Regions from separate parts of the Micromonospora marincola genome, predicted to be linked through region 2. Evidence: predicted binding sites of a transcription regulator. Region 2 holds the regulator's gene; the other holds the start of a gene.
The links. Region 2 encodes HrcA, which represses chaperone genes, less so after heat shock. Its sites were predicted from a motif close to GGTTNGCACNCTCNNNNNGAGNGTGCNAACC; they were not measured.
Positions count from the first base shown of each region.

Region 1: groL (chaperonin GroEL) is a predicted target of HrcA. The motif match lies at 1,989-2,019, and genes of this name have one in related genera.

Region 1 is NZ_JAXCFT010000005.1:195,314-210,491, forward strand. Features, by position in the region: gene SM450_RS14395 (N-acetyltransferase family protein) at 1-142, opposite strand, end outside; gene SM450_RS14400 (cold-shock protein) at 366-566, shown strand; gene SM450_RS14405 (hypothetical protein) at 673-1,941, shown strand; gene groL (chaperonin GroEL) at 2,215-3,837, shown strand; gene SM450_RS14415 (hypothetical protein) at 3,908-4,114, opposite strand; gene SM450_RS14420 (S8 family serine peptidase) at 4,177-6,585, opposite strand; gene SM450_RS14425 (glycerol-3-phosphate dehydrogenase/oxidase) at 6,639-8,444, shown strand; gene SM450_RS14430 (hypothetical protein) at 8,513-9,022, shown strand; gene SM450_RS14435 (FAD-binding oxidoreductase) at 9,024-10,424, opposite strand; gene SM450_RS14440 (DUF4031 domain-containing protein) at 10,456-10,821, shown strand; gene SM450_RS14445 (HD domain-containing protein) at 10,747-11,382, opposite strand; gene SM450_RS14450 (FUSC family protein) at 11,524-12,783, shown strand; gene SM450_RS14455 (aminotransferase class V-fold PLP-dependent enzyme) at 12,934-14,196, opposite strand; SAM riboswitch class IV at 14,242-14,363, opposite strand; gene SM450_RS14460 (PrsW family intramembrane metalloprotease) at 14,387-15,178, shown strand, end outside.
Region 2 is NZ_JAXCFT010000010.1:19,866-35,043, reverse strand. Features, by position in the region: gene SM450_RS20650 (serine hydrolase domain-containing protein) at 1-1,324, opposite strand, end outside; gene SM450_RS20645 (histidine triad nucleotide-binding protein) at 1,321-1,671, opposite strand; gene SM450_RS20640 (SDR family NAD(P)-dependent oxidoreductase) at 1,709-2,470, shown strand; gene ppk2 (polyphosphate kinase 2) at 2,522-3,433, shown strand; gene SM450_RS20630 (16S rRNA (uracil(1498)-N(3))-methyltransferase) at 3,435-4,169, opposite strand; gene dnaJ (molecular chaperone DnaJ) at 4,171-5,316, opposite strand; gene hrcA (heat-inducible transcriptional repressor HrcA) at 5,389-6,414, opposite strand; gene SM450_RS20615 (DUF4870 domain-containing protein) at 6,624-7,307, shown strand; gene hemW (radical SAM family heme chaperone HemW) at 7,351-8,574, opposite strand; gene SM450_RS20605 (enoyl-CoA hydratase-related protein) at 8,594-9,370, shown strand; gene SM450_RS20600 (hypothetical protein) at 9,476-10,336, shown strand; gene SM450_RS20595 (hypothetical protein) at 10,616-10,900, shown strand; gene SM450_RS20590 (MOSC domain-containing protein) at 10,937-11,569, opposite strand; gene SM450_RS20585 (carbohydrate ABC transporter permease) at 11,590-12,420, opposite strand; gene SM450_RS20580 (carbohydrate ABC transporter permease) at 12,417-13,406, opposite strand; gene SM450_RS20575 (sugar ABC transporter substrate-binding protein) at 13,403-14,692, opposite strand; gene SM450_RS20570 (GlsB/YeaQ/YmgE family stress response membrane protein) at 14,915-15,178, opposite strand, start outside.

The DNA.
Region 1 (15,178 bases), on a different contig from region 2:
GCGGCCGGGCGGCGGCCTCGGCGACGGTTTCCAGGAAGGCCAGCGGGGCGTCGGCAAGCATCTCCAGCCGGAGCGCCCGCATCCGGGCGGCGTCCTCCGGGCGAATCCGGCGGACCGTGGTCGGGGCGGGCGCGCTGGTCATGCCGCATACATACCGGACCGGTCCGGTGGCGGCGCCGCCGGGTGCCCGACCCGGCCCGGAATGCGCCCGATTTGTGGTCGTGCGCGGTCGTCACGCCTGGTGTAGCGTGCGATTTCGGTCACCGATTCAGCGGCCGTCGCCGATCGCCGAAACCGGTGGGCCGCCGGTGCCGGTCCGCCGGTCTCCGGGTCTTGGGACGCCGCGCAGAGTGAGGAAGTGCACCGTGGCACAGGGCACCGTGAAGTGGTTCAACGCCGAAAAGGGCTACGGCTTCATCGCCGTCGACGGCGGCCAGGACGTCTTCGTCCACTTCTCCGCGATCGAGATGGACGGCTACAAGGCGCTTGAGGACGGCCAGCGGGTCGAGTTCGAGATCGCCCAGGGCCAGAAGGGTCCGCAGGCCGAGCGCGTCCACGTCATCTGATCATCGTCGGTCGCCGCGCGCGGCCGAGCCACCCCGGCCGGGGCTGCGCTGCGGCCCCGCACCGTGGAAGATCATGAGCCGTTCCAGCCGTCGCTGAGGAGGGCCCATGTCCGAGCTGCCCCCGTCGGGTGCCCCCGAACCGGTGCCCCCGGTCGACCCGACCCGGCCCCCGCCGCCGCCCGCCGACCCGTGGGCCGACCCGGCCCCCGCCGGCCAGCCCGGCTCAGACCCGGCCGTTCCACACCAGCCCGGGTACGACCCGCCCCCGGGCTCCGCTCCGGACGGCACCCCACCCGGTCGGCCCGCCCCGCAGGGCACCCCACCCGGTTGGCCCGCGCCGCAGGGCAGCCCGCCCGGTTGGCTCGCCCCCCAGGGCGCTCCGCCGGGCTGGCCCGCGCCGGACTCCGCTCCGCCCGGGTGGCACTGGCCGGCGGCCGGCGCGCCCGGGGCGGCGTACCCCGGTCACCCGATGCCCGGCGCGGCGTATCCGGCGTCGCCGATGCCCGGCGGCCATCCCGGCTGGTTTCCGGGTATCGACCCGCAGGACCCGCTTGTCACCCCGCCGCACGCGGGCGTGGGGGGTTGGTTCGCGCGGTGTGCCGGCGCGGTCCGGCGCGGCTGGCCGCAACTGGTGCCGATCATGCTGCTCACCCAGGGTGTCCCGGCGGCGGTGATCTCCGTCGTCTCGCTGTTCCTTGTCCCCACCGACGAGATGGCGACCGGCCCGGACGGCGCGCCGGTGCTCCCGGACGGCTACCTGGAGCAGACGCTCGCGTTCTACGGTGTGGTGCTGCTGGCCGCCCTGGTCTTCGGCCCGCTCCAGGCTGTCGGCTGGGCCGCCGGCACCTGGGTGGTCGCCCGGCAGGCGGCCGGTGGGCCGGCGGGCCTGGGCGGCGCGCTCCGGTACGGGATGCGCCGCGCGCTCGGTCTCTGGGGTTGGACGATCGTTGCGTCGCTGCTGATCACGGCCGGCGCCTGCTTCTGCCTGCTGCCAGGCGTCTACGCCGGTTTCGCGGTCGCCCTGTTCGGGCCGGTCTACCTGTTCGAGCGGCAGGATCCGATCGGGCGGTCCTGGCGGATGTTCCACCGGAGCTTCGGCATGGTGCTGGGCCGGGTGGCGCTCGTGGCGTGCGCGCTGCTCGCGGCGGCCGTGCTGGACATCGTGGTGGGCGCGGTGAGCGGCGCGGTGTTCGGCGCCGATCCGACGACCGCGCTCGGCACCACGGTCGGGGCGGTGGCGCTGGCCGTGGTGGGCGCCGCGCTCGCCGCGCCGGCCTACCTGGCCCAGCTCGTCGGACTGGTCGTCGCGTACGCCGAGCAGCGGGCGCAGGAAGGCCCGGTGAACGCGGCCCGGCTGGCGGCGGAACTCGGCTGACCGGCGCTGTCGTGCTTGCACTCGGCTAGGGAGAGTGCTAAACAAGTCATTGGCACTCGCGTACGGTGAGTGCCAATGGTCGGGGCGGTAGGGCCACGGCCGCACCGGTGTCCCAGGGGCGCCGGAGTGGCACGGGGCCGGTCGTCGCGGGCTGTCCGGCCCGACCGAGGAGGACGTCGTCGTCGCCAGGTGGCGACGTCCCCAAGGTGCGTACACCAGACGGCCCATCCGGGCATCCGGGTGGACCGTGAGTGTCCAGGAGGACAACGCCGTATGGCCAAGATGATCGCGTTCGACGAAGAGGCGCGCCGCGGCCTCGAGCGGGGCATGAACCAGCTCGCCGACGCCGTGAAGGTGACGCTCGGCCCGAGGGGCCGCAACGTCGTGCTCGAGAAGAAGTGGGGTGCCCCCACCATCACCAACGATGGTGTGAGCATCGCCAAGGAGATCGAGCTCGAGGACCCGTACGAGAAGATCGGCGCCGAGCTGGTCAAGGAGGTCGCGAAGAAGACCGACGACGTTGCCGGTGACGGCACGACGACGGCGACCGTCCTGGCCCAGGCCCTCGTCCGTGAGGGCCTGCGCAACGTGGCTGCCGGCGCCAACCCGATGGCCCTGAAGCGGGGCATCGAGGCCGCCGTCTCCAGCGTCTCGGAGGAGCTGCTCAAGCTCGCCAAGGACGTGGAGACCAAGGAGCAGATCGCCTCCACCGCCTCCATCTCCGCCGGTGACAGCACCGTCGGTGAGATCATCGCCGAGGCGATGGACAAGGTGGGCAAGGAAGGCGTCATCACCGTCGAGGAGAGCAACACCTTCGGCCTGGAGCTTGAGCTCACCGAGGGCATGCGCTTCGACAAGGGCTACATCTCCGCCTACTTCATGACCGACCCGGAGCGTATGGAGGCCGTCTTCGACGACCCCTACATCCTGATCGTCAACAGCAAGATCTCGTCGGTGAAGGACCTGCTCCCGATCCTGGAGAAGGTCATGCAGTCGGGCAAGCCGCTGCTGATCATCGCCGAGGACCTGGAGGGCGAGGCCCTGGCCACCCTGGTGGTCAACAAGGTCCGGGGCACCTTCAAGTCGGTCGCCGTCAAGGCGCCGGGCTTCGGTGACCGCCGCAAGGCCATGCTCGGTGACATCGCCATCCTCACCGGTGGCCAGGTCATCAGCGAGGAGGTCGGCCTCAAGCTGGACGCCGTCAACCTCGACATGCTGGGCCACGCCCGCAAGGTCGTGGTGACCAAGGACGAGACCACCATCGTCGACGGCGCCGGTGACGCCGACCAGATCCAGGGTCGGGTCAACCAGATCCGGGCCGAGATCGACAAGAGCGACTCCGACTACGACCGGGAGAAGCTGCAGGAGCGCCTGGCCAAGCTGGCCGGCGGTGTTGCGGTGATCAAGGTCGGCGCGGCCACCGAGGTCGAGCTGAAGGAGCGCAAGCACCGCATCGAGGACGCCGTCCGCAACGCGAAGGCCGCCGTCGAGGAGGGCATCGTCCCGGGTGGTGGCGTCGCGCTGGTGCAGGCCGGCAAGACCGCCTTCGACAAGCTGGACCTTTCCGGCGACGAGGCGACCGGCGCGCAGATCGTCAAGATCGCGCTGGACGCCCCGCTGCGGCAGATCGCCGTCAACGCCGGCCTCGAGGGTGGCGTCGTCGTCGAGCGGGTTCGCAACCTCGACTCGGGTCACGGCCTCAACGCCGCGTCCGGCGAGTACGTGGACCTGCTGGCCGCGGGCATCATCGACCCGGCCAAGGTGACCCGTTCCGCGCTGCAGAACGCCGCCTCGATCGCCGCGCTGTTCCTCACCACCGAGGCCGTCGTGGCGGACAAGCCGGAGAAGACCCCGGCCGCCCCGGCTGGCCCGGGTGGCGGGGAGATGGACTTCTGAGTCCAGCTCCACAAGTACGCCGAGAAGGGGGCGGGCCGCGTCAGCGGTCCGCCCCCTTCCGCGTGCGCGCTCAGGTGGGCAGCGGCCGTTGGTTGCGTCGCTTGTGCGCCCGGTCGTAGGGCGGCAGCAGCCGCCTCGGCTCGTCCACCGGCTGCCGCGACTCCTCCGCGGCCGGCTGGTCGGCGGCGGCCTGCTCGGCGTCGCCGAGGTCGAGCCGATCGGCGACCCGCTCGCCGGTCGGGGCCGGGTCGTCGGTCCGTTCGTCATCAGTGGTCATGCGCCGCCTCCTCTGCTCCTCGACGGTAGGGGCCGATCGATCACCACGGCGGACGAACGGCGTTATGCCCCATTTCGGGCGGCCCGCACCGCCGCGTACGCGTCGACCAGGCCGGCGCCGACCGTGTCCCGGGTGCCGCCGCACGTCCCGCCGGCCGGCACCGTGGCCGGGGTGGCGGTCTCGGCGAGGATCCGCCGGGTCCGGTCCAGGTCCCCGATCAGCGCCGGGTTCGCCGACCACATCAGCGCCACCACGCCCGCCACCTGCGGCGTCGCCATCGAGGTGCCGTCCAGGGTGGCGTACCCGCCGCCCGGGAACGCCGACGGCACGGCCGCGCCGGGCGCCACCAGGTCGGGTTTCGCGACGCCTCCGGTCGGGCCCCGGCTGGAGAACTCGGTGAGCCGGCGGGAGCGGTCGACCGCGCCGACCGTGAGCACGTCCGGGTACGGCGCCGGCGGGTCGTTGAGCGAACCGCAGGACGGTCCCTCGTTGCCGGCGGCGGCCACCACCAGGATGCCGGCGGCGGCAAGCGCGGCGGTCGCCGGACGCAGCGCACCCGCGTCGCACCCCTCAAACGGCGGGCAGCCCCACGAGTTGGTGAGCACGTCCGGCGCGCGTTGCGGCCGGCCGTCGGTGAGCGGGTCACCTCCCGGCGGGAACGGGGCCAGCATGAACTGGAGACAGTCGAGATAGCGGGCCGGGTTACCGAGGTTGCGGTCCAGGTTGACGCAGCCGACCCAGCTCGCCCCCGGGGCCACCCCGATCCCGCCGCGACCCACTGCGCTGCCGAGCGTGTGGGTGCCGTGGCCGCCCCGGTCGGCCGGCGCGCGGCGGTGCTCCCACGGGTCGTACCAGGAGTCGTCGCCGCCCCGGAAACCGGCGGCAAGCGCCGGGTGTCCACCGTCCACGCCGGAGTCCGAGCTGCCCACCACCACGCCGGCGCCGGTGACGCCAAGCTCCGACCAGACCCGGTCCGCGCCGATCAGCGACACGTTCCAGGTCGGGCCGGTCGGCGCCGGGCTGTCCCCGCGGGCCGGCGGCGGCGCCGCGGGAAGCGGGCGCAGACGCTGGTCGACGAGGACCCGGGCCACCTCGGGGCGGCCGGAGAGCCAGGCCCGTACCGCCGGGCCGCCGTCCGTCTCGATCGCGTTGACCAGGTAGTAGGGCGTCGGGTCGAGACGCAACCTGGTGAGCGTGCGGCGCAGGTCGCCCTGGGTGCGCTCGGCGGTCGCCACCAACCGCCGGTAGACCTCGGCGGCCCGGGCGTCCCGGCCGGCCCGACCGGGCACGCCGGCCGGCAGGCCGCTCAGGTCGGCCTGCTCCCGCAGCACCACGAACAGCCGCTCGCCGTACAGCCCCGGCTGGCCGGGCACCACGTACACCACGGCCACGGCGGCCAGCAGGGCCCCGGCGGCAAGCGCGGCGACGCCCCGGCGGGGAGCGCGGGCGTGGGGGCGGGCGAGCAGCACGCCGTACCCGACGGCGAGCAGGACCGCGACGGCGAACGCGGCGCCGGTGCCGACCGCGACCCAGAACGGCACGTCGCGGCCGGTGGCCAGCAGCAGGCTGATCTCCTCCGGGTCGGTGAACGCCAGCGGCCCGGCCACCGCCAGGCCGACAAGCCACCGCACCGGGGCCGGCCCGGCCGCGCGGCCGGCATGCCGGGCCGCGGCCTCCAGCGCACCGAGGACGAAGCCGAGCGGCGGCAACAGGACCAGGCCCGGCAACTGGGCGCCGGACTGCCCGGCGCCGGCCGCCAGCAGCGCCAGTGTGACCCCGGCGACCAGGCCGCCGACAAGCACCAGCCGGGCCGGCCGCAGGGTGGTCCCGCCGGCGAGCCCGGCCCAGAACCCGGGGCCGAGCAGCACCCCGGCCAGCACGCCGAGCGCGGCGGCGGCAAGCGCGGCGAGCAGCGTCTCCAGCGCCCCGCCCAGCGCGCCCACCCAGATCCAGGGCAGCAGCGCCGCCAGCCCGGCGGCGATCGCCAGCAGCGACACGGCGGCGTCACCGCCCGGCGGAACCGCCGGGACGGCCGGCCGGCGGCGGGCGACCAGGCCGACCGCGAGCGCGAGCAGCGCGGCGGTCACCGCCAGCGCGGCCAGGTACGCCTCGTGGTGCACCGGCGGCAGCGCCCGCAGCAGCGTCGCCGCGCCGAGCGCGACCGCGCCGCCGGTCCACGCCCGCCCGGTCGCCCGCACCGCCGGGGAGCGGGGCGCCAACGCCAGCGCCAGCGCGGGCCCGCCGACAAGCAGCATGGTGACCACCGCCACCACCGGCCAGCTCACCACCGCCCGGTCCATCCCGAGGGCCAGCATCACCTGGTCGACGAGCCAGCCGGTGACCTGGCCGGGCACGGTGACAAGCACCGCCCAGACGCCTGTCGCCACCGCCGCCACGACCGGCCACGGCCCGGTCCCGCGCGGCGGTGGCAGGGGTACGGGAGCAGCGGGCGGCCCGGTCAGCATGGTCATCACGGTACGGCCGGGACGTGTCGTCGTAGCGCGGGGACGGCTACCGTGGACGGGTGCGTGACCCCAACGTCTTCCGATCCGTGGCCGGCCAGCTCTCCGCCGAGCGCCGCGCCGACGACCTGCGCCGGCTGCGCGCCGAGCGGTTCGACGTGCTGATCATCGGTGGTGGGGTGACCGGGGCGGGCGCCGCGCTCGACGCCGCGTCCCGGGGGCTCAAGGTCGCCCTGGTGGAGGCGCGGGACTACGCCGCCGGCACGTCCAGCCGATCCAGCAAGCTGATCCACGGTGGCCTGCGCTACCTGGAGCAGTTGGAGTTCCACCTGGTCCACGAGGCGCTCACCGAACGCGGCCTGCTCGCCACCCGGCTCGCCCCGCACCTGGTCCGCCCGGTGCCGATCCTGGTGCCGCTGCCCACCTCCGGCGGCGTCCGTGACCTGCCCGGGCGTGTCGTCCGCCGCTCCTACTACGGCCTCGGCGTGGCCGCGTACGACGCGTTCGCCGGGTTGTTCGGCGGCGGGCGCGGCATGCCGATGCACAGGCACCTGACCCGCGAGGGCGCACGCCGGGTCTTCCCGAGCCTGCGGCCGGACGCGCTCGCCGGCGCGATCCGCTACTACGACGGCCAGGTCGACGACGCCCGCCTGGTGGTGACGCTGGCCCGCACGGCGGCCAGCCTCGGCGCGACAGTGGTCAACAGCGCCCGGGCGGTCGGCCTGATCCGCCAGGCCCGCGAGGTGACAGGCGTGCGGGTCCGCGACCTGGAGGCGCCGGCCGGCTCGCCGGACGCCGAGTTCGAGGTACGCGCGCGCACCGTGATCGCCGCGACCGGGGTGTGGAGCGACGACATGTCGCGGATGCTCAACGACGTCGGGCTGCGCCCCGGCCTGCGGGTACGGGCCTCGAAGGGCGTACACCTCGTGGTGCCCCGGTCGGCGATCGTCGGCGAGACCGGGCTGATCCTGCGCACCCCGACGAGCGTGCTCTTCGTCATCCCGTGGGGCGGCCACTGGATCATCGGCACCACCGACACCGACTGGCAGCTCGACCGGTCCCACCCGGCCGCCACCGCGCGCGACATCGACTACCTGCTCGATCAGGTCAACACCGTGCTGGACCGGCCGCTCACCACCGCCGACATCGAGGGCGTCTACGCCGGGCTGCGCCCGCTGCTCTCCGGCGAGGCGGACTCCACCTCCAAGCTCTCCCGGGAGCACGCCGTGGTCGAGCCGATGCTCGGCCTGCTGCTGGTGGCGGGCGGGAAATACACGACGTACCGGGTGATGGCCTCCGACGTGGTCGACCACGCGGCGCGCCGCCTCGGCCGGACCCGCCCGTCGCGCACCGCCGACCTGCCGCTGCTCGGCGCCGACGGCTACGCCGCCATGTGGCGGGACCGGGCCGACCTGGCCCGCCGGCACGGGGTGCCGGTCGGGGTGGTCGAGCACCTGCTGGAGCGCTACGGCAACCTCACCCTCGACGTGCTCGCCCTGGTCGACGCCGACCCGCTGCTCGGTTCGCCGCTCGCCGGCGCGCCGGAATACCTCGCCGCCGAGGTGACGTACGCGGCCCGGGCCGAAGGCGCCTTGCACGTCGAGGACGTGCTCACCCGGCGTACCCGGATCTCCATCGAGACCAGCCACCGCGGCCTGGAGTCGGCGGAGCACGCCGCGGAGCTGATGGGCGCGGTGCTCGGCTGGGACGCGGCGACCCGGGCCCGGGAGGTGGCCCACTACCGGGCGCGGGTGGAGGCCGAGCGGGAGTCGCAGCTCATGCCGGACGACATCGCGGCCGACGCGGCGCGACTCGGCGCACCAGACGTGCGTGGCTTCGCCGCCGACCGGGCCAGCTCACCCCGCTGAGAAAACCGGACCGCACGGACTGATCAGTAGGGTAGTGCGCCCTACCTACGGAAGTGTAGGTTTCCCGCGTGGTTCGCCCATCCTGGACGCGCGTCTCCGCCCTGTCCGCCGGCGTGCTGCTGGTGACCGCCGTGACCGGCTGCTCGCTCCTCGGCCGTTCGGGGAGCGCCAGCGACCCCGACCAGCAGGGCTCGGCCACACCGACACCGGCCGGGAGGCGCGTCAGCCTGGTGCAGCGGCTCGGCGGTGACGGCCCGGTCCGCACGCTCGACGTCGAACCGACCGGCCGGTGGCAGTGCCGCGACTGCGCCGGCGACGGCGTCGACGCGACAGGCGCGCTGAACCCCGAGCAGACGTCCCGGTTGCAGAAGATGCTCGACGACCCGGCGCTGGCCGGGGAGACCGACGAGGTCCGGCGTTACCGGCAGCTCTGCATCGGCGCGCTGACCTCGACGCTGCTCATCCCGCCGGGGCTGACCATCACCATCCAGGACTGCCCCGGCGAGCCGGAGCCGCCGGTGGCGTACGAGGTGTTGCTGCTGCTCACCCAGGCCACGCCGGCGCAGGACAAGGGCTGAGTCAGACCACCTTGCCGGGGTTGAGCAGACCGGCCGGGTCCAGCGCCGCCTTGATCGCCTGGTGCACCCGGACGCCCACCGGGCCGATCTCCCGGGCCAGCCAGTCCCGCTTGAGCAGCCCGACGCCGTGTTCGCCGGTGCAGGTGCCACCCAGCTCCAGGCCGAGCCGCATGATCTCGTCGAAGGCCCGCCGGCCCCGGTCCACGCTCGCCGGGTCGGCCCGGTCGACCACGATGTTGGGGTGCATGTTGCCGTCGCCGGCGTGCCCGACCACGCCGATCGGCACGTCGCACTCCTCGGCGATCCGGGCCACCCCGTCGAGCAGTTCGGCCAGCCGGCCGCGCGGCACCGCCACGTCGTCGATGACCAGGCCGCCGTTGCCGCCGGGGAAGGCAACCGCGGCGAACCGTTCCATCGCCGGGTGGGCCAGCCGCCGGGCCTGGAGCAGGGCGGCGGCCTCGGTCGCGTCGGTGGCCACGTAGACCTCGTCGGCGCCGGCCGCGCGGCACACCTCGGCGATCCGGTCCAGGTCGCCGGACGCCCGATCGCCGGTGTCCACCGCCGCCAGCAGCAGCGCCTCCGCGTCCGTGCGCAGACCCATCGGCCGGTACGCCTCGATGGCCCGCAGGTGGGTCCGGTCCAGCAGCTCCAACAGGCTCGGGGTGAGCCCCCGCTCGGCGATCCCGGCCACCGCGCCGCCGGCCGCCGCCGTGGTCGGGAAGACCGCCACCAGGGTCAGCGACGCCTCGGGCGCCGGGCGCAGCGCCACGGTCACCTCGGTGATCACGCCGAGCGTGCCCTCCGACCCGACGAACAGCCGGGTCAGGTCGTAGCCGGCGACGCCCTTGGCGGTGCGCCGACCGGTGCGCAGCACCTCACCGGAGGCGAGCACCACCTCCAGGCCGAGCACATACTCGCCTGTCACGCCGTACTTCACGCAGCACATGCCACCGGCGTTGGTGGCCACGTTGCCGCCGACCGTGGACGACTCCCACGAGCCGGGGTCCGGCGGATACCACAGCCCGTGCTCCCGCAGCGCCCCGGCCAGCGCCGCGTTGACCACGCCGGGCTGCACCACGGCGATCCGGCCGACCGGGTCGACCTCCCGGATCCGGTCCATCGCCACGGTGCTCAGCACCATCGCGCCGGCCACCGCGTTCGCCGCGCCGGCCAGCCCGGTCCGCGCGCCCTGCGGCACCACTGGTACGCCGTGCCGGCCGGCCGCGCGCACCGCCGCCACCACCTGCCCGGTGTCCCGAGGGCGGACCACCACAAGCGGGGTGCCCGAGGCGCACAGGTCGGCCTCGTCCCGCTCGTGGACGGCCAGCAGGTCCGGGTCGGTCAGCACGGCGGACCCGCCGAGCGCGGCCCGTAGTTCGTCGAGGAGGGGATGGGCGACCATGCCGGGAAGGCTACCGGCGTACCGTTGCGCCGTGCTCTTCCTGGACCCGCCCGCGGTGCCCTGGCGCGGCCGGCTCTGGTCGCACCTGATCAGCGACGTGTCCTACACGGAGCTGCACGCCTTCGCCGAGATGCTCGGCGCGCCCCGGCGCGGCTTCGACCGGGACCACTACGACCTGCCCGCCGAGCGGTTCCGGACGGCGATCTGGCTGGGCGCGACAGCGGTCCCCTCGCGGGAGATCGTCCGGCTGCTGCGCGCCGCCGGGCTGCGCCGCCCGAAGCACGTCTCCGCCCCGGCCACTCGGGTGCCCGGCCAGCCGGCCTCAGGTCAGGGTGCACAGCTCGCGGTCCAGGTTGGCGCGGGCAGCCGCCTCCCAGCGGGCGTGCGGCTCGGGTAGGCGGTAGAGCGCCGGCAGGGCGAGCAGGTGCCGCAGCACATCGGCCCGGCCGGCCCGGAAGTCCGGCTCCGGCACGTGGGCGTACTCGCGACGGATCGCCACGGCGTACCTGTCGTAGTCGGCCGGCGCGGCGGCCAGCACTGCCAGGTCGGCGTCGCAGAGCAGGGCCCCGTCCGGGTCGTCCGGCCCGACCTCGTGGCCGGCGGTGAGCAGCACCAGGCGGCGTACCCCGGTCACCGTCGCGGCCGGCACCCCGGCGGCGGTGAGCAGCGATCCGGCCAGGTCGGCGCTGGCCCGCTCGTTGGCGTCGCCGCCCGCGCGCGCGTCATAGACCGCGTCGTGACACCACGCCGCCAGCCGGACCAGGTCGGGGTGGCGGGCCCGATCGGCGTACGCGTCGACCACGTTCAGCACCGTCCGCAGGTGGTCGACCGTGTGGTGGTGCCGGTGCGGCTCCCGCCAGCCGGCCAGCAGCCGCGCCCCGGCCCGATCCACGGCGGCCGGGTCGGTGGCCCCGGCCGCCCGCGCCGTCTCCCGCCACCGCGCCGTCAACTCGTCCATCCGGTGCAGTCTGCCCGACGTCGTCTCCCGGCCCGCGGTCGTCTCCCGGCCTGGCGTCGTCTCCCTGCCCGGCGTCGTCTCCCGGCCCGACTCGGCCGTCGGGGCGAGGATTCACCGGGGGTGGGACGGGTAGTACCCGCCATGGCCCGGGACCGACGACTGCCGTTCCTGCGGCGCGTGACGTCGCGCGACGGGCGCGGTGACCTCGACGGGCCGCGGATCGCCGCCGCGATGGACGAACTGCGGAGCAAGAGCAAGGCCACCCTGCACGACCGGCTGCACCGGGTCCGGACCGCGTTCGGCCTGGCGTTGCAGGCCGGGCTCGCGGCCGGCCTGGCGTACCTGGTGTCGCACCGGTTGCTGGGCAACCCGCAGCCGGTATTCGCACCCATCTCCGCGGTGGGCACGCTCGCCGCCTCGGTGGGCCAACGGTTCCGGCGTACCGTCGAGTTGATCATCGGGGTGGCGGTCGGCGTGCTCGTCGGCGACGTGCTGATCTACTTCCTCGGCACCGGCGCCTGGCAGCTCGCGCTCGTGGTGACCTCGGCGATCCTGCTGACCATCTTCGCCGGGGGGAGCGTGGCCATCGTGATCCAGGCGGCGGCCACCGCGGTGCTGATCGTGACGCTCAGCCCGTCCACCAAGAACATCGAGTTCCCGCGCTTCATCGACGCCTTCATCGGCGGCGCCCTCGCGTTGGTGGTCACCGCCGTCCTGCTCCCGCTCAACCCGCTCCGGGTGATCAACCGGGCGGCCCGGCCGGCGCTGGACCTGCTCGCCGAGCAGCTCGACATGTGCGCCCAGGCACTGCGCAACCGGGACCGGGGCACGGCCCAGCAGGCGTTGTTCCGGCTCCGGGAGAACAAGGAGGAGTTGGCCGCGCTCGGCGAGGCGATCGAAGGCGCCAAGGAGACCATCACCATCTCACCGGCGCGCTGGCACCGGCGCAGCGAGCTGACCCACTACGCGGAGGCGGCCGAGCCGATCGACCGGGCGATGCGCAACAGCGGCACGCTGATCCGCCGCTCGGTGACCATGATCGAGGACGAGGAGCCGATCCCGGAGCCGATGCCGGACGCCGTCGCCCACCTCGCCGAGTCGGTACGCCTGCTCCGGCACGAGTTCGCCGTGGGGGAGGAGCCGCAGCGGGCGCGGGAACGGGCGCTGCGCGCGGTGAGCGAGGCCGGTCGGGCGTACACGTCAGGGGTGGGCTTCTCCGGGAGCGTGGTGGTCGCCCAGGTGCGTACCGCCGCGAGCGACCTGATGGTGGCCTCCGGCGTCGACCAGGAGGAGGCGAACCGCCTGGTCCGCCAGGCGTTCGGCGTCAAGGGCCAGAGTCCCGGACCTCCCCCCGCCCAGCCCTCCCCCACCCCCGCCCCCACCGCCCCACCCATCGACTGACCCACCCCCACCCCCCGCCCCCGCCCTCCCCCTCCCCGCCGCAGGGATCGCTTCGGTGATCATGAAGCTGACGGTTGGGAGAGCGCTTCGGTAACTTCATGATCACCGGGGGCAGGGCGGGGCGCCGGGGGCAGGGCAGGGAGGGAGCGGTCAGGGGAGGGTGGAGAGGGCGGTCAGGAGGGTCTCGATCTCGTGGGGGGTGGTGCCCAGGCCCAGGCTGGCGCGTAGGGCGGTGGGGGGCAGGGTCGCGCCGGGGGTGCGGGCGGCGGCCTCGGTCAGCAGGCGGCGGGCCAGTGGGTGGGCGCAGAACAGGCCGTCCCGGACGCCGATCCGGTGCCGGGTCGCCAGGTGGGCGGCCACCTCCGCGGAGTCCCGCCCGGCGACCACGAAGCTGACGATGCCCACCCGGGGCGCCTCCGGGCCGAACGTGCGCAGCTCCACCACGCCCGGCAGCGCGGCCAGGCCGGACCGCAACCGGGCCAGCAGCGCCTGTTCCCGGGCGTGCAGCGCGTCCCGGTCCGCCGCCGCGAGGGCCGCGCACACCGCCGCCAGCGCCACCGCGCCGAGCAGGTTGGGGGTGCCGCCCTCGTGCCGGGCCGGGCCGGTCGTCCAGCGCACGTCGTGGGTGGCGGCACCGACGTGACTGGTGGCCCCGCCGCCGGGCAGGTACGGCGGGGCGGCGTCCAACCAGTCCGCCCGCCCGGCCAGCACACCCGCGCCGAACGGGGCGTACAGCTTGTGGCCGGACAGGGCCACGTAGTCCAGGTCCAGCGCGGTCACGTCGACCGGGGCGTGCGGGGCGAGCTGCGCGGCGTCCACCAGGATGCGGGCGCCGTGCCGGTGGGCCACCCGGGCCAGTTCGGCCACCGGCCAACACTCGCCTGTGACGTTGCTGGCGCCGGTCACCGCGACAAGCACCGGCAGGCCGGGCCGGGCGTCCCGGGCCAGCTCGCTGAGCGCCGCGTCGAGGGACCGGACCGCGTCTGCCGGGCTGGCCGGGACCGGGAGCCGCACCGAGCCGCGCGGCCAGGGGAGCAGGTTGGCGTGGTGCTCGCCGGCGAAGGTGACCACTGTGGTGCCGGCGGGCAGTGCCCGGGCCAGCAGGTTCACCGCGTCGGTGGTGTTCCGCGTGAAGATCACGTGGTCGTCGGGTCGCGCGCCGAGGAAGTCCGCCACGGTCTGCCGGGCCCGCTCGTAGGCGAGGGTGCAACGCCGGGACAGCGCGCCCGCGCCGCGGTGCACGCTCGCGTACCAGGGCAGCAGCTCGGCCACCGCGTCGGCCGCGGCCCGCGCGCACGGCGCGCTGGCGGCGTGGTCCAGGTTGATTTCTCCTGGTACGCCGAGCACGCCGAGCGGGTCCGGCCGGACCGGCGTGGGCAGCGTGGGCAGTGCGGGTACGAGGGTGACGGTCATGGCGGAGCCTCCCGGGCCACAGGGGACCCCGGGGTGTCGGGACGGGGTCCGCGCTTGCCCAGCGCGCGAGGTGGCGCTGGGCCCGGTCATCACCCGGGGCACCCCACCGCGAACTCGACGAGGGTTGCCGGCCAGCAAGCCGGGGCTTGACGCTGGCGCTCGTGACCTGTTCGGGAGCATAGCGGTCGTGATGCGGCCGGACCAGCGGGGCGTGGGTGGTTACGCTGACCGCATGGCCGTCACCCCGCCCGGCGGAGCACTGCCGCCGCCGTCCGCGCCGCCCGCCGCCCCGCCGCCCGGGGCGCCGACGCCGCGGATGCCCCTGCGCCGGCTCGGCTGGCGGCGTTTCCTGGTGCTGGCCGGGGTGGTGTTGCTGATCGCGGCCGGCGCCGTGTTCATGGTCTTCACGCTTGGCGAGAGCCTGGGCTCCGAGGCGCTGCTTGTCGGTGTGATCGCGGCGATCCTGCCGGTGCCGGTGCTGGTGTCCTGCTTCCTCTGGCTCGACCGCTACGAACCCGAGCCGCTGAAATACCTGGTCTTCTGCTTCGCCTGGGGCGCGTTCGTCTCCACCGCCATCTCGCTGCTCGTCAACGAGACCGGCGCGAGGCTGTTCGACGACTGGGGGCTGCCCGCCGCGTTGACAGCCGTGCTCGTCGCGCCGTTCATCGAGGAGTTGACCAAGGCGGCCGGCCCGATCCTGCTGCTGATCTTCCGGCGTCGGGAGTTCTCCGGGGTCACCGACGGATTGGTCTACTGCGGGCTCTCCGCGGTCGGCTTCGCCATGGTCGAGAACATCCTCTACCTGGGCGGATACGGCTACCGCACGGGTGTCGAGGAGTACGGGCCGGCGACCGGGGCGCAGCAGGTGATCGCGATCTTCATCGTGCGGATCCTGCTGTTCGGGTTCGCCCACCCGCTGTTCACGTCGATGACGGGCGTCGGGCTGGGTGTCGCCGCGCGTACCGCCGACCGGCGGGTGCGG
Region 2 (15,178 bases):
ACCGGTAGGTCGCCCAGTGCATCCGGACCACCACGCCCCGCTCGTCCCGGGTGAGCCGGAGCAGCTCGCCGGCCTCCCGGCCGGAGACGGTGCGGAACACGTCCGGCCGGTCCGGCAGCGGCGCGAACACCGCCGGCGGCCGGCCGGCCGGGTCGTTCGCGCCCCGGGCCCGCAGCGCCCCGTCGTGCCAGGAGAAGATCGACTCGAACCCCTCGCCCCACCAGCGGCCCAGCATGCCGCGCAGGTGTGCGGGGGCGGGCGGGCCCGGACGCCACGGCTCGATCTCCGCCGGGTCGTGCTCGGCGGCGGCGGCGAGCAGCGCGTGCGGCAGGTCGAGCACCTCCACGCCGGTGCCGGACGAGCCGAGCACCGCGCAGCCCATGGCGCCGGCGGTGCCCTCCCCGCCGCGCCGGCCGTAGACGGCGGCCAGGAAGCCGGGCATCGCGCCGTCGTGCCCGACGTGGGTCACCCGCTCCGGCCGTGGCACCAGGATCAGCCCGAGGCCGAAGCCGGCCGCCCAGAGCGACTCGTCGGTGGTGGTGAGCGGCCAGCGCATCTCCTCGACGGTGGCGGCGGCGAGCACCGCGCCGTCCGGGTCGAGCGCGGCCGGGTCGGCCAGGAAGGCCGCCCACCGGGCCATGTCCGGCGCGGTGCTCCAGAGCTGGGCGGCCGGCGCCACCGCGCCGAAGTCGGTGGGCGGCTCCGGGTGCGCCTCGTCGGAGTACGCGTCGACCAGGTGGCCGGTGGCCGCCCGCTCCCCCGGCTCGACGCCGGTGGCGGCCAGCCCGAGCGGGCCGAGCACCCGGTCGGTGAGCGCCTCGGCCCAGGTGCCGCCGCGTCGCCGGGCGACCATCTCGCCGAGCAGCGACAGGCCGAGGTTCGAGTAGTGGAAGCGGCGGCCGGTGGGCAGCACCCGCTCCGCCCGGGCCAGGTCGGCGAGCAGCTCGTCGACGGGCGGGACGCGCAGGGTGTCCCACACGTCGCCGTGCGGCTCGCGTTGCAGGCCGGCGGTGTGCGACAGCAGCCGGCGCACGGTCAGGTCGCCGTGCGCGGGCAGGTCGAGGTGTCGCCCGACCGGGTCGTCCAGGTCGAGCAGCCCGTCGTCGCGGCACTGCATGACAAGCACCGCGGTGAAGGTCTTGGTGACCGAGCCGATCCGGAGGACCGTGTCCGGGTCGAGCGGGGTGTCGTTGCCGGTCCCGCCCACCGCGCACGTCCAGAGCGGCCGGTCGGCGCGGTGCAGGGCCGCCGACACCGCCGGGATCCGCCCGGTCGCCTGGGCCTGCCGCACCATCCGGTCGAGCCGGTCGGAGATCGTGGTCACCGGCAGAGCATCGGGCCGAGCGGCGCGCCGCCGAGCAGGTGGGCGTGCACGTGGAAGACCTCCTGGCCGCCGTACGGGCCGGTGTTGAACATGAGCCGGAACCCGTCCACCGTCAGGCCCTCCTCCTCGGCCACCACGGCGGCGGTGTTGAGCAGCTCACCGGCGAGCGCGGGGTCGCCCTGCGCCAGCGTGGCCACGTCCGCGTAGTGCTCCTTCGTGATCACCAGGATGTGGGTGGGCGCCTTCGGGTCGATGTCGCGGAAGGCGAGGGTGGTGGCGGTCTCGCGGACGATGGTGGCCGGGATCTCCCCGGCGACGATCCGGCAGAACAGGCAGTCGACTCCCATCGCAGCAGTGTAAGGAAGATGCGGCAGGATGGCCGGCATGGCGGGACGGGCGGTGCTGGTGACGGGAGCCTCGCGGGGCATCGGACGGGCGGTGGCGCGGGCGTTCGCGACCGGCGGGGACCGGGTGGCGGTCCACCACCGGGACTCGGCCGAGCTGGCCGAGGCGCTGCGCGTCGAGCTGCCGGGCGACGGGCACGTGGTGGTCCGCGCCGACCTGGCCGACCCGGACGCCGTCCGCGCCATGGTGGACGAGGCGGCCCGGCTGCTCGGTGGCCTCGACGTGCTTGTCAACAACGCCGGTGTGTTCGGGCCGGCCGACCCGCCGCACCCGGTCTTCGACAGCAGCTACGAGCAGTGGCGGGCGCGCTGGCGCGAGGTGCTTGACACCAACCTGGTGGGCGCCGCGAACGCGGCCTGGTGCGCCGCCCAGCACATGCGGCAGCGGGGTGGGCGGATCGTCAACGTCTCCTCCCGGGGCGCGTTCCGGGGCGAGCCGGCCAATCCCGCGTACGGGGCCAGCAAGGCGGGGATGAACGCGATGGCGCAGTCACTCGCGGTGGCCCTGGCCCCGTACCGGATCGGGGTGGCCTGCGTGGCGCCCGGCTTCGTCGAGACCGACATGACGAACGAGCACCTCAAGAGCGAGCACGGCGAGGCGGTGCGGGCGCAGTCGCCGTTCCACCGGGTGGCCCGTCCGGAGGAGATCGCCGCGGCGGTGCACTGGTTGGCGAGCCCGGAGGCCGAGTGGGCGTCCGGCACGATCGTCGACCTGAACGGCGCCTCCTACCTGCGGAGCTGACCTCCCCATCCGGCGCGTCGGACCCCGCGTGGCGGGGTAGGTACGTGCGGTATGGCCGACACCGAGTTGCTTGACCTCACCGCCGACTACCGGGTGGTCGACGGGCACGACGACGATCCCGTGCTGCTGCGGCCCGACGGCAGCCCGGTCGAGACGTGGCGTGACGACTACCCCTACGAGCAGCGCCTCGACCGGGAGGAGTACGACCGCCAGAAGCGCCTGCTCCAGATCGAGCTGCTCAAGCTCCAGGACTGGGTGAAGGAGAGCGGCGAGCGCCTGGTGATCCTCTTCGAGGGGCGGGACGCCGCCGGCAAGGGCGGCACCATCAAGCGCTTCATGGAGCACCTCAACCCGCGGGGCGCGAGCGTGGTCGCCCTGGTCAAGCCGGACGAGCGGGAGGCCGGGCAGTGGTACTTCCAGCGGTGGTTGGCGCACCTGCCGACCGCCGGCGAGGTCGTGCTCTTCGACCGGTCCTGGTACAACCGGGCCGGCGTGGAGCGGGTGATGGGCTTCTGCTCCCGGAACGAATACCTGGAGTTCCTGCGGCAGGCCCCGGACCTGGAACGGATGCTGGTCCGGTCCGGCATCCGGATGGTGAAGTTCTGGTTCTCGGTGTCCCGCAACGAGCAGCGGACCCGGTTCGTGGTGCGCAAGGTCGACCCGGTCCGGCAGTGGAAGCTCTCCCCGATGGATCTCGCCTCGCTCGACCGCTGGGACGAGTACACCGAGGCCAAGGAGGCGATGTTCTTCTGGACCGACACCGCGGACGCGCCGTGGACGGTGGTGAAGAGCAACGACAAGAAGCGGGCCCGGCTGGAGGCGATGCGCCACGTGCTGCACCGGTTCGACTACGACGGCAAGGACGTCGACGTGGTCGGCACGCCCGACCCGCTGATCATCGGCCCGGCGGGGCTGGACCTGGGCCCCGAGGAGCAGCCGGTGCCGATCTTCCCGCGCCCCTGACCTACCAGCGGCCCAGGCGGGCGGCGAGCACGCTGAGCGCGGCCACCCCGGCGGTGGAGGTGCGCAGGACCGACGGGCCGAGGCGGACGGTACGCGCGCCGGCCTCGGCGAACGCGGTCAGCTCGGCCGGGGCGACGCCGCCCTCGGGGCCGACCACGAGCACGATCTCACCTGTCGACGGCAGCTCGACAGTGGTCAGCCGCTCGTCTGCCTCCTCGTGCAGCACGAAGGCGGCACCGGCGCCGGCGATGCGCCGGGCCACCGTGGCGGTGGACTCGTCCGGGGCGCCGGCCACCACCGGCAGCCACGGGCGACGGGCCTGCTTGGCGGCTTCCCGGGCGGTGGCCGTCCACTTCTCCCGGGCCCGTACGCCCCGGTCGCCGCGCCACTGGACCACCGAACGGGACGCCGCCCAGGGCACGATCTCGTCCACCCCGACCTCGGTCATCGCCTGCACGGCCAGCTCGCCCCGGTCGCCCTTGGCGATCCCCTGCGCCACGACCAGCCGGGGGACGCTCGCGTCGGCGTACCCCCGGGAGGTGATCCGCGCGTCGAGCGTGCCCCGGCCGACGGCGGTGACGAGCGCGGCGGCGGTGCCGCCCCGGCCGTCGGCGAACAGCAGTTCCTCGCCGACGCGCAGCCGCTGCACGGTGGCCGCGTGGTGGCCCTCCGGGCCGTCGAGCGTCACCGTGTCGCCGGTGGGCAGCGCCTCGACCAGGAACAGCGGCGCCGACACCTCAGGCGTGCCCGTTGAAGGCGTCGCGCATCCGGGAGAAGAAGCCGCCCTGCTTGGTCAGCTCGGCGACCTCCTCGCCACGGGTCTTGGCGAAGTCGCGCAGCATCCGCTCCTGGTCGGCGTCGAGCTTGGTCGGGGTGCGCACGTCCAGGTGGACGTAGAGGTCGCCCCGGCCGGTGCCGCGCAGGTGCGGGACGCCACGGGCGCGCAGCCGCAGCGTGCTGCCGGGCTGGGTGCCCGGCTTGACGTCGACGACCTCCTCGCTGTCGAGCGTCTTGATGGTCAGTCGGGTGCCGAGCGCGGCGGCGGTCATCGGCACGGTCACCCGGCAGTGCAGGTCGTCGCCCTTGCGGGAGTAGACGTCGTGGGTCCGCTCGTGGATCTCGACGTAGAGGTCGCCGGCGGTGCCGCCGCCCGGGCCGACCTCGCCCTGCTGGGCCAGCCGGATCCGCATGCCGTCCTCGACCCCGGCGGGGATCTTGACGGTCAGCGAGCGCCTGGTGCGCACCCGGCCGTCGCCGGCGCAGGTCGGGCAGGGGTGCGGGATCGTGGTGCCGTAGCCCTGACAGACGGTGCACGGCCGGGCGGAGACCACCTGACCGAGGAACGTCCGCTGCACCGACTGCACCTCGCCGCGACCACCGCACGCCTCGCAGGTGGCCAGGTGGGTGCCGGCGGCCGTGCCGGCGCCGGAGCAGGTGGTGCAGAGCACCGCGGTGTCGACGGTGATCGGCGCCTCGACGCCGAAGGCGGTCTCGTTGAGGTCGAGCTCCAGCCGCAGGATCGCGTCGGCGCCCGGCCGGGTACGCGGCCGGGGACCCCGGCTGCCGCCCGCCGCGCCGCCGAAGAACGCGTCCATGATGTCCTGGAAGCCGACGAACGGGCCGGCGCCGCCCGGACCGCCCGGACCGCCGGCGCCACCGCCGCCCGGGGCGAGCGGGTCGCCGCCCAGGTCGACGATCTGCCGCTTCCGGTCGTCCGAGAGGACCTCGTACGCGGCGTTGATGTCCTTGAACTTCTCCTGTGCCTCCGGGTCCGGATTGACGTCCGGGTGGTACTGCCGCGCCAGCTTGCGGTAGGCACGCTTGATCTCGTCGTCGGAGGCGTCCCGGCTCACGCCGAGAATGCCGTAGTAGTCCCTGGCCACTGCGTTCGGTGTCCTCATGTTCGTCTCGCGTTCGCCGGTCGTCGGCCGCAGCCGGCCGTCGGCCCTGACTGGTCAGTTCTGGGCCAGCAGTTCGCCCACGTAGCGTGCCACGGCCCTCACCATGGCGATATTGCCGGGGTAGTCCATCCGGGTCGGCCCGAGCACCCCGAGCCCACCGACGATCGTCGCACCCGGGCCGTAGCCGGTGCTGACCACCGAGGCGGCCCGCAGGTTGTCGATCTCGTTCTCGTCGCCGATGAGCACCCGGGTGGCATTGCTCGGCTCCGTCTCGCCGATCAACTTGAGCAGCACGACCTCCTCCTCGAGCGCCTCCAGGATGGGGCGCAACGAACCCTGGAAGTCGAGCAGGCCACCCCGGGTGAGGTTCGCGGTGCCGGCAAGCGCGATCCGCTCCTCGTGCCGTTCGACGAGCGTCTCCAGCAGCACGGTGGAGAGCGTGGTCATGGCCGGACGCAACTGTGGCGGGGACTCCTCGACGAGCGCCTGCACAAGCGGCGGCGTCTCGGCCAGTTGACTGCCGACAAGCTTCTCGTTCACCAGCCGGCGCAGGTCGGTGACGTCCTCGGCGGGGATCGGGGCGGGCAGCTCGACAAGCCGCTGCTCGACCCGGCCGGTGTCGGCGATCATGACGACCATCAGCCGGGTGGTGGAGATCGGCACCAGCTCCAGGTGCCGCACCTTGGACCGGGCCAGGCTGGGATATTGCACCACGGCGACCTGCCGGGTGAGCTGGGCCAGCAGCCGGACGGTGCGATGCACCACGTCGTCGAGGTCGACCGCGCCGACCAGGAAACGCTCGATCGCCCGGCGCTCGGCCGGGCTGAGTGGCTTGACCCGGGAGAGCCGGTCGACGAAGAGGCGGTAGCCGCGGTCGGTGGGCACCCGGCCGGCGCTCGTGTGCGGCTGCCGGATGTAGCCCTCCTCTTCCAGCACCGCCATGTCGTTGCGCACGGTCGCCGGCGAGACGCCGAGCTGGTGCCGTTCGACAAGGGCCTTGCTGCCCACCGGCTCCTGCGTGTGGACGTAGTCCTCGACGATGGCGCGCAGCACGGCGAGCTTGCGGTCGTCGAGACCCATCTCCCCACCTCCTGACGCACCTCGGCCGGGCGACCCGCGGCATCCGCCGGGCGGCTGGCACTCGACTGTAGCGAGTGCCAGTCTACGTCGGCAGTCCCGCCGACGCGATGATCGCCCGACGGACCCCGGGTGCGGCCCGCCGCACAGTCGGCCGGGGCGGGTCCGAACAGCCCTGGTGCCGCTTGCCCGTGGGACCTACCGTGACGTGCATGACTGAACCTCCTCGCCCGCCCGGAGCGGGGGACCCCGGCCCCCAGCCCGACCCGACCGCGCCGTCGGCGCCCTACGGCTCGTCGCCGGCCCACGAGCCCCCCACCGCACCACTGTCCGGGGCACCGGGCGGGGGCGGCTATCCCCCGCCCGGTGACTATCCGCCCCCGGGCGGCCAACCTCCGGCCGGCGGATATCCCCCGCCGGGTGGCTACCCGCCGCCGGGTGGCTACCCGCCGCCGGGTGGCTATCCCCCGCCGGGTGGCGGTGCGCCGGGTTACGGCGCGCCCGGCGCCGGCTATCCCGGCGGTGGCGCGTACGGCCCGCCGGTCGGCTACGCCAACAACGACGACAAGACCTGGGCCCTGGTGGCGCACTTCGGTGGGGCGGCCGGGATGCTGATCGGCGGCGGCGTCCTGGGCTGGGTCGCGCCGCTCGTGGCCCTGCTGGCGCGGGGCAACCAGTCCCCGACCGTCCGGGCGCACGCGGTCGCCGCGCTCAACTTCCAGCTCATCTGGTCGGTCATCGCGCTCGTCGGCTGGATCCTCACCTGCATCCTGATCGGCCTGGTGATCGGCTTCGGCGCCATGATCGTCGGGATCATCTTCGGCATCCTGGCCGGGGTGAAGGCCAACGAGGGCCAGCTCTACCGCTATCCGATGTCGGCCAGTCTGATCAAGTGACCCGCTCCGGCCGGTCCCGCGCGGCGGGACCGGCCGGATCCGGTCAGGGCAGCAGGTCGCGGACGACCGCGTCGGCAAGCAGCCGGCCGCGCAGGGTGAGCACGGCCCGGCCCTCGGCGTACGCCCCGGCGTCGAGCAACCCGCCCGCCCGGGCCCGCTCCGCGCCCGCCCGGCCGGTCTCGTCAAGCACGTCGAGCGGCAGCCCGGAGGCGAGCCGCAGCCGCAGCATCACGTCCTCCATGTGCTGCTCGTCGGCGGTGAGCCGCTCCCGGGCCAGCGCCGGCGACGCGCCGCCGGCAAGCCGCGCCGCGTACGCGCTCGGGTGCTTGACGTTCCACCAGCGCACCCCGCCGACGTGGCTGTGCGACCCCGGGCCCAGGCCCCACCAGTCGGCACCGGTCCAGTAGAGCAGGTTGTGCCGGCACGCCCCGGCCGCCGAGCGGGCCCAGTTGGACACCTCGTACCAGGAGAAACCGGCCGCGCGCAGCGCCTCCTCGGCGGCCAGGTAACGGTCCGCCGCCACGTCGTCGGAGGGGTACGGCAACTCGCCCCGACGCATCCGCGCGGCCAGCCGGGTGCCGTCCTCCACGATCAGCGCGTACGCGCTGACGTGGTCCACCCCGGCCTCGACCACCCGCGCCAGCGAGGCGGCGAAGTCGTCCGCCGTCTCCCCCGGGGTGCCGTAGATCAGGTCCAGGTTCACGTGGTCGAACCCGGCGTCCCGCGCCTCCGACGCGGCGGCGGTGGCCCGGCCCGCGCTGTGCCGCCGGTCGAGCACCGCCAGCACGCCCGGCGCGGCGGACTGCATGCCGAGCGAGATCCGGGTGTAGCCGGCCGCCCGCAGCGCCTTCAGCGACTCCGGGGTGACCGACTCGGGGTTTGCCTCGGTGGTCACCTCGGCGTCGCCGGCCAGCCCCCAGGTGCGGTCGATGCCGTCGAGGATCCGGGCCAGGTCGTCGGCGGGCAGCAGGGTGGGGGTGCCGCCGCCGACGAAGACGGTGTCCACCCGTGGCGGCGGGGTGTCACCGAGCACCCGGGCGGCGAGCGCCAGCTCGGCCAGCACGCTGTCGGCGTACGTCTCCCGACTCGCCCCACCGCCCAGCTCGGCGGCGGTGTACGTGTTGAAGTCGCAGTAACCGCACCGGCTGGCGCAGAACGGGACGTGCACGTACACCCCGAAGCCGCGGGCGCCGACGGCGCGGCGGGCGGCGGCGGGCAGCGACCCGTCACGCGGGACGGGTTCACCTTCTGGAAGGACGCCGGGCATGGCCACTAGTGTGCCCGGCATGACCTCTCCGGACGCTCTCGTGCGGGTCGCCACGGCCCGTGGGGTGACCACCCTCACCCTGGACAGCCCGCACAACCGCAACGCGCTCTCCACCCCGCTGATGACCGAGCTGCTGTCCGGGCTGGCCGCGGCGGTCGCCGACGACGCGGTCCGGGCGGTCGTGCTCGACCACACCGGTCCGGTCTTCTGCTCCGGCGCCGACCTGAAGGAGACCGCCGCGGCGTACGCCAGCGGGACGGTGCCGGCCGGGATGCTCGGCGACGTGCTTGTCGCCGTCCGGGAGTGCCCGAAGCCGGTGCTGGCGAAGGTGGCCGGGGCGGCGCGGGCCGGCGGGCTGGGCCTGATCGCCGCCGCCGACATGGCGGTCTGCGCCGAGGAGGCCACGTTCGCGTTCACCGAGGTGCGGATCGGGGTGATCCCGGCGGTCATCTCGGCGACCGTGCTGCCCCGGCTGAGCCCCCGGGCCGCCGCCGAGCTCTACCTGACCGGCGACACGTTCGACGGCCGGCGGGCCGCCGAAATCGGTCTGGTCACCGCCGCGGTGCCGGCGGACGGGTTGGACGCCGCCGTCGAGCGCTACCGCGCGTCGCTGGTCCGGGGCGCGCCGTCGGCGCTGGCCGGGGCCAAGGAGCTGCTGCGCCGCCCTTCCGCGGCCGACCTGCGTACCGAGATCGCCGAGTTGTCGGCGCTCTCCACCGGTTACTTCCTCTCCCCCGAGGGCCGCGAGGGCGTGCAAGCGCTCCGCGAGAAGCGCCCCGCCGCCTGGGTGGTGTAAGGAGGGGCCCCCGCTTAACGTCTCCGGTATAGGCGGGGCCCCCGCTTAACAGCCACGCCCGGGCCGGCGGCGATCGCGACGTACGCTGGGCGGGGTGTGAAAGGGGTGTGGGTGCGGACGCGAGCATCGATCGTGGCATCTGGTGTGGTGGTGTGCGTGCTGGCCCTGCTCGCGGTCTGGTTCGTGAGCAAGCAGTTCGGCCACCACCTGCGCCTGCCGACGGCCAGTCGGACCTGCACCGTGCGGGCCGACGGCGAGGTGGTGCTCGGCGCGGACCAGATGGCCAACGCGGCCACCATCGCCGCCATCGGCGTGCAGCGCCGGATGCCCGAGCGGGCGGTGGTGGTGGCGCTCGCCACCGCCTACCAGGAGTCGCACCTGCGCAACATCGCCCACGGCGACCGGGACTCGCTCGGCCTGTTCCAGCAGCGCCCGAGCCAGGGCTGGGGCACGCCGGAGGAGATCCAGGACCCGCGCTACGCGGCGAAGAAGTTCTACGGCGCGCTGAAGAAGGTCAAGGGCTGGGAACGGATGCGGGTCACCGAGGCCGCCCAGCGGGTGCAGCGCTCGGCCTACCCCGAGGCGTACCAGAAGTGGGCGGACGAGTCGGAGGTCCTCACCCGCGCGCTGCTCGGCCAGGCGACCGGCGCGGTGGCCTGCACGGTCGGGTCGACGCCGACGATGCGTGGGCCGGCCGCGGCCAGCGCCGTGCTGGAGGGCCTGACGCTCGACTGGGGGCTGCCCCGGCTGACCGCCGGAACGGACCTGACCGGGCTCACGGTGCCGGCCAGCGACGACCGCAACGGCTGGCGGTACGCGCACTGGCTGGTCTCGCACGCCGACGACCGGGGCGTGAAGCGGGTCCGCTTCGCCAATCTGGAGTGGACGGCCGAGCAGGGCACCTGGACGCGGGTGAAGGGCGACCCGGCGACGCAGGTGCTGGCCGAGGTCTTCGCCGCGCCCTGACCCCGGCCCCTGGCCCGAAATTCTTCTCAGTTTAAGGGCCCCGCTGCCGTCGCCGAGTGCCCCCTCAAGCCGTTGGGCCTCCGGAGCCGTTGCTGGGCTCCGTGCGCAAAAAAAACGGCCCCCCGAAGGGAGCCGTTCCTGCCGTATCTCTCGGCGTCGTATGGCACCACCATACACCACACGGAACTCGGAGAGAGGTGAACGTGGCCACAGTCGCCGCCTAACCGGCCCTACAAGAGTTACGAGGAGAAGGGTACCGACGTCGCCCTCGGTGCCAGGATGGTCGCCGATGCTGCTCTCCGGCTCGCCGACACCACGCTGCTGATCAGCGCCGACACCGATCTCGCCCCCGCCCTCGCCATCGTCAAGCAGGTCAACCCCACCCAACTGATCTACCTCGCCATGCCGCCCGGTAACACCCGGGCGTCCAACCATCTCACCCGGGTGGGCGGCCTCGGCCAGTTCTTCATCAATGAGCGGGCCTTACGCAACGCCCAGCTACCCAGCATCGTGGCTGATCCGGTAACCGGCAGAAGCTACACCCGGCCCGCGAAGTGGGCCTGACAGGAGCGCGCGCACCGCTCAGGATTCGGTGGCCCGTCAGCCGAGACGGCGGCGGGCCCTCTCCCCCAGCGACTCGGGCAGCTCCGGCGCGTCGAGCAGCCGGGGCAGCAGCTCCGGCTCCAGCGTGACGGCCCGGAACACCTCGCCGATGGTCACCCCGTGGTCCGGCCGGTCGACCACCTCGACCGGGTCGCCGGCGCCGACGTCGCCGGGGCGCAGCACCCGCAGGTAGGCCCCCGGCGCGCCGTACGCGGTGAACCGCCTGATCAGATCGGGTACGCCCCAGAAGCCGGCGAAGGTGCGGCACGGGGTGCGCGGCTTGGTCACCTGGAGCAGGGTGGAGCCGATCGCCCAACACTCGCCGATCACCGCGCCTGTCACGTCCACCGCCGAGGTGGTCAGGTTCTCGCCGAAGACACCGGGCCGCAGCGGCCGGCCCAGCTCACCGGCCCACCAGCCGGCGTCCTCCTCGGCGTACGTGTAAACCGCCTGGTCGGGGCCGCCGTGGTGGGCCCGCTCGCCGATGAAGTCACCTGTCACCCCGCCGGGCCGGATCTCCACCCGGCCGCCGGCCGGCCGCTTGTCGATGCCACTGCGACCGCTCGCGTCACCGGCCCACGCCGCCTCGGTGATCTCGCCGAGGTTCACCGCCACCACCCTGCCCGTCATGGCGACCACCCTAGGTGCACTCAGCCCTTCACCGCGCCGGCGACCAGCCCGGAGACCATCCGGCGCTGGACCAGCAGGAAGAAGACGATGACCGGCAGGGTGAACAGGGTGGACGCGGCCATCACCGAGCCCCAGGCGGTGTCGTCCCGGCCGAAGAAGAACGTCATCGCCACCGGCAGCGTGTACTTCTGCTGGTCGTTGATGAAGGTCAACGCGAAGATCAGCTCGTTCCAGGCGGTGATGAAGGAGAAGATGCTCGTGGCCACCAGGCCGGGCGCGACGAGCGGGAAGAGCACCTTGCGGAAGGTCTGCGCCCGGCTGGCCCCGTCGATCGCCGCCGCCTCCTCCAGTTCCTTCGGCACCGCCGCGACGAAGCCGCGAAGCATCCAGACCGCGAACGGCAGCGAGAATCCGAGGTACGTGAGGATCAGGCTGGGCAGCGTGTTGTAGAGGCCGAGCCGCTGGATCATCAGGAACAGCGGGATGACGAGCGCCTCCAGCGGGATCATCTGCACCACAAGCAGCAGGATCAGGAAGCTGGTGCGCAGTTTGAACCGGAACCGGGCGACCGCGGTGGCGGCGAGCAGCGCGACCAGCCCGCTCAACAGCACGGTGGCCACCGCGACGAGCACGCTGTTGAGGAAGAAGTCGACGAACGTCACGCCGGGGATCAGGTTGCCGGTGAGGATCTCCCGGTAGTGCTCCAGGGTGGGCTCGGCCGGCACCGGGCGCGGCGTGGCGGAGAAGATCTCCCGGTTGGGCTTGAGCGAGGTCGCGATCATCCAGTAGACGGGGAACGCGGCGAACAGGGCGACCAGCAGGCCGGCCCCGTTGAGCGCGAGCTTCTTCACGACTCGTCCTCCTGCCGGAGCACCATGCGGACGTACAGGGAGGTCACCACGAGCAGGATCACGGTGAGGATGACGGCGATCGCGGAGCCGAGGCCGTACTTGGGCGGCGGCGAGAACGCCTCCGCGTACGAGTAGATCGACAGCATGAACGTCGACCGGTCCTGGGTGCCGCCGGCCAGCACGAACTGCTGGGTGAAGACCTTGAAGTCCCAGATCGTGGAGAGCACCACGAGGATGCCGAAGACCGGCCGCAGGATCGGGAAGGTGACGGACCAGAAGACGCGCCACGGCCCGGCGCCGTCGACGCGGGCCGCCTCCTGCAACTCGCTCGGCACGCTCTTGAGCCCGGCCAGCACGCTCACCGCGATGAACGGGAACGAGTGCCACACCACCACGAGCGTCAGGATGCCGAAGAAGAGCAGCGGGTCGTTGAACCAGCCGTACCCGGTCCAGTCGCTGCGCCCGAACACCGTCGTGGAGAGCCCGTCCGGGAGCTTGTTGAACAGCCAGGTGACCAGGCCGCTCGTATCGTCGAAGATCCACTTCCAGACGATGGTGCCGGTGAGCGCCGGGGTGGCCCAGGCGAGCATCACGCAGCTCGCCACGAACGTGGCCATCTTCCGGCCCAGCCGGTTGAGCAGCAGCCCGACAAGCGTGCCGAGGACCATGGTGAGCGCCACGTTGGCGACCGCGAAGAGCACGGTGTTGCGCAGCACCGTACGGAAGAACGGGTCGCCGAGGATCTGCGCGTAGTTGGCCAGGCCGACCCACGGCCACTCGCGGTCCCCGCGGAGCTGGCGGACGTTGTCCAGCTTGAAGAAGGACATCGTCACGACCTGGCCGAGCGGCCAGAGCAGCAGCACGGCGATGATCGCCAGGCAGGGCAGGAGCAGCAGGTACGGGAGCTTGTCCGCCCGGCGGCGGGGCCGCCGCTCGGGGGTCTCCCGCGCGGTGGCCCCGTCGGGGCTCTTCGTCAGTAAGCTCACTTGCTGTTCAAGATGCCTTCCATCTCGGCGGCGGCGTCGGCGGTTGCCTTCTCGACCGTCTTCTGGCCCTTGATGACCGAGCTGTTCATCGCCTGGGTCACCGTCTTGGTCCGGCTGACCTCTACCCACTTCGGGGTGAGGGGGGTCAGCTTGGTGTTCTGCATGGCGGTGGCGAACGCGGCCATGACCTTGTCGTCGGCGTAGCTGCCGCCGCTGAGCAGGTCCTGGTAGACCGGGAAGAAGCCCAGGCTGTCGGCGAACTCCTTGTCCTTCTGCTTGGCCAGCAGCACGGTCGTGTAGTCCCACGCCAGGGACTGCCGCTCGCTGTCCTTCCAGATGGCGATGTCGGAGCCGCCGGCGAACGCCGGGGCGGCCTTGCCGTCCGGGCCGGGGATCGGGAAGGTGCCCCAGACCTTCTCGATGTCGGGGTTGGCCTCCTTCATCGCGCCGCCCTGCCAACTGCCGGCGAACGCCATGGCGGCCTTGCCGGTGGCGAACTGGGTCCGGGCGTCGACCTCGTTCCAGCCGGCGGCGGCCGGCGGGGCGACCTTGTGCACGGTCACCAGGTCGGTCCAGAACTTGACCGCCCGCTGCGCCTCGGGCGTGGTGTAGCCGGACTTCCAGGTGTCGCCGTCCCTGGTGGCGATCTCACCGCCGGCGCCCCAGAGGAAGGAGTAGAACGGCAGCTCGGAGTTGCCGGGCAGGGCGATGCCGTAGGTGCCGGGCTTCTTGGCCTGGACGGCCTTCGCGGCGGAGATCATCTCGTCCCAGTTCGTCGGCGGCTTCACGCCGGCCTCGGCGAACCAGTCCGTGCGGTAGTAGACGGCGCGCACGCCGGCATACCACGGCACGCCGTACTGCCGGCCGTCGAGCTGGGCGTTCTTCACCAGGTCGGGCAGGATGTCCTTGCCCTCGGACCAGCCGGCGAGCTTGTCCGTGACGTCGGCGAGGGCCTCCTGCGCCGCCCAGCCCTGGGTCTCGGTGTTGCCCAGCTCGGTGACGTCGGGGCCCTCTCCACCGGCGAGCGCGGCCTGGAACTTCTTCGGCGCCTCGAGCCAGGGAATGTACTGCACCACGACGTCGGTCTCGGGGTGCTTCTTCTTGAACTCCGTCTCGATTGAGTCGAGGAACGCGGTCTGGGCGTCGCCGCCCTCGCCCATCATCCAGACCGTCAGCTTGCTGTTGTCGGCGGCCTCGTCGTCGCCGGAGCCACCGCATCCGGTCAGCGCCAGCGCGGCCGACGCCACGATGGCGGTGACCGGGGCCAGCCGCTTCCACCTGTTCACGCCATATCTCCCTCAGGGCCGTTTGGCACTAACCTTCTGCGCCGCACCTTAGTAGGAAAATTTCCTTTACAACAGGGGGCGTTCGCGGCGGCCGGCCGAGGCGACGGTATCGCAGCCGAGAGCCCGGACGGCAGAAACACCGTCCGGGCAGGTCGAAGCGGGGGTACGCGGACGGGCGCCCGGCCGGTGGCCGGGCGCCCGTCGTGGCTTGTGGTGCGGGGGTCAGTAGCGCGAGACGCCGCGGCGACGGCCGACGCCGGTCACCAGGGCCACACCGATGGCGGCGAAGAGCACCTGCAGCATCAGCTCACGCCAGTCGATGCCGGCGGTCTCGGCGAAGCCGGAGGCCCGGGCGACGATCGTGCCCAGCAGCGCGGCGCCGACACCGATCAGCATGTGCAGCCACATCGGCATGTTCTGGCGGCCCGGCACGACCAGCCGGCCCAGCGCGCCGACGATCAGACCAACGACCAGCGCGGTGATGAT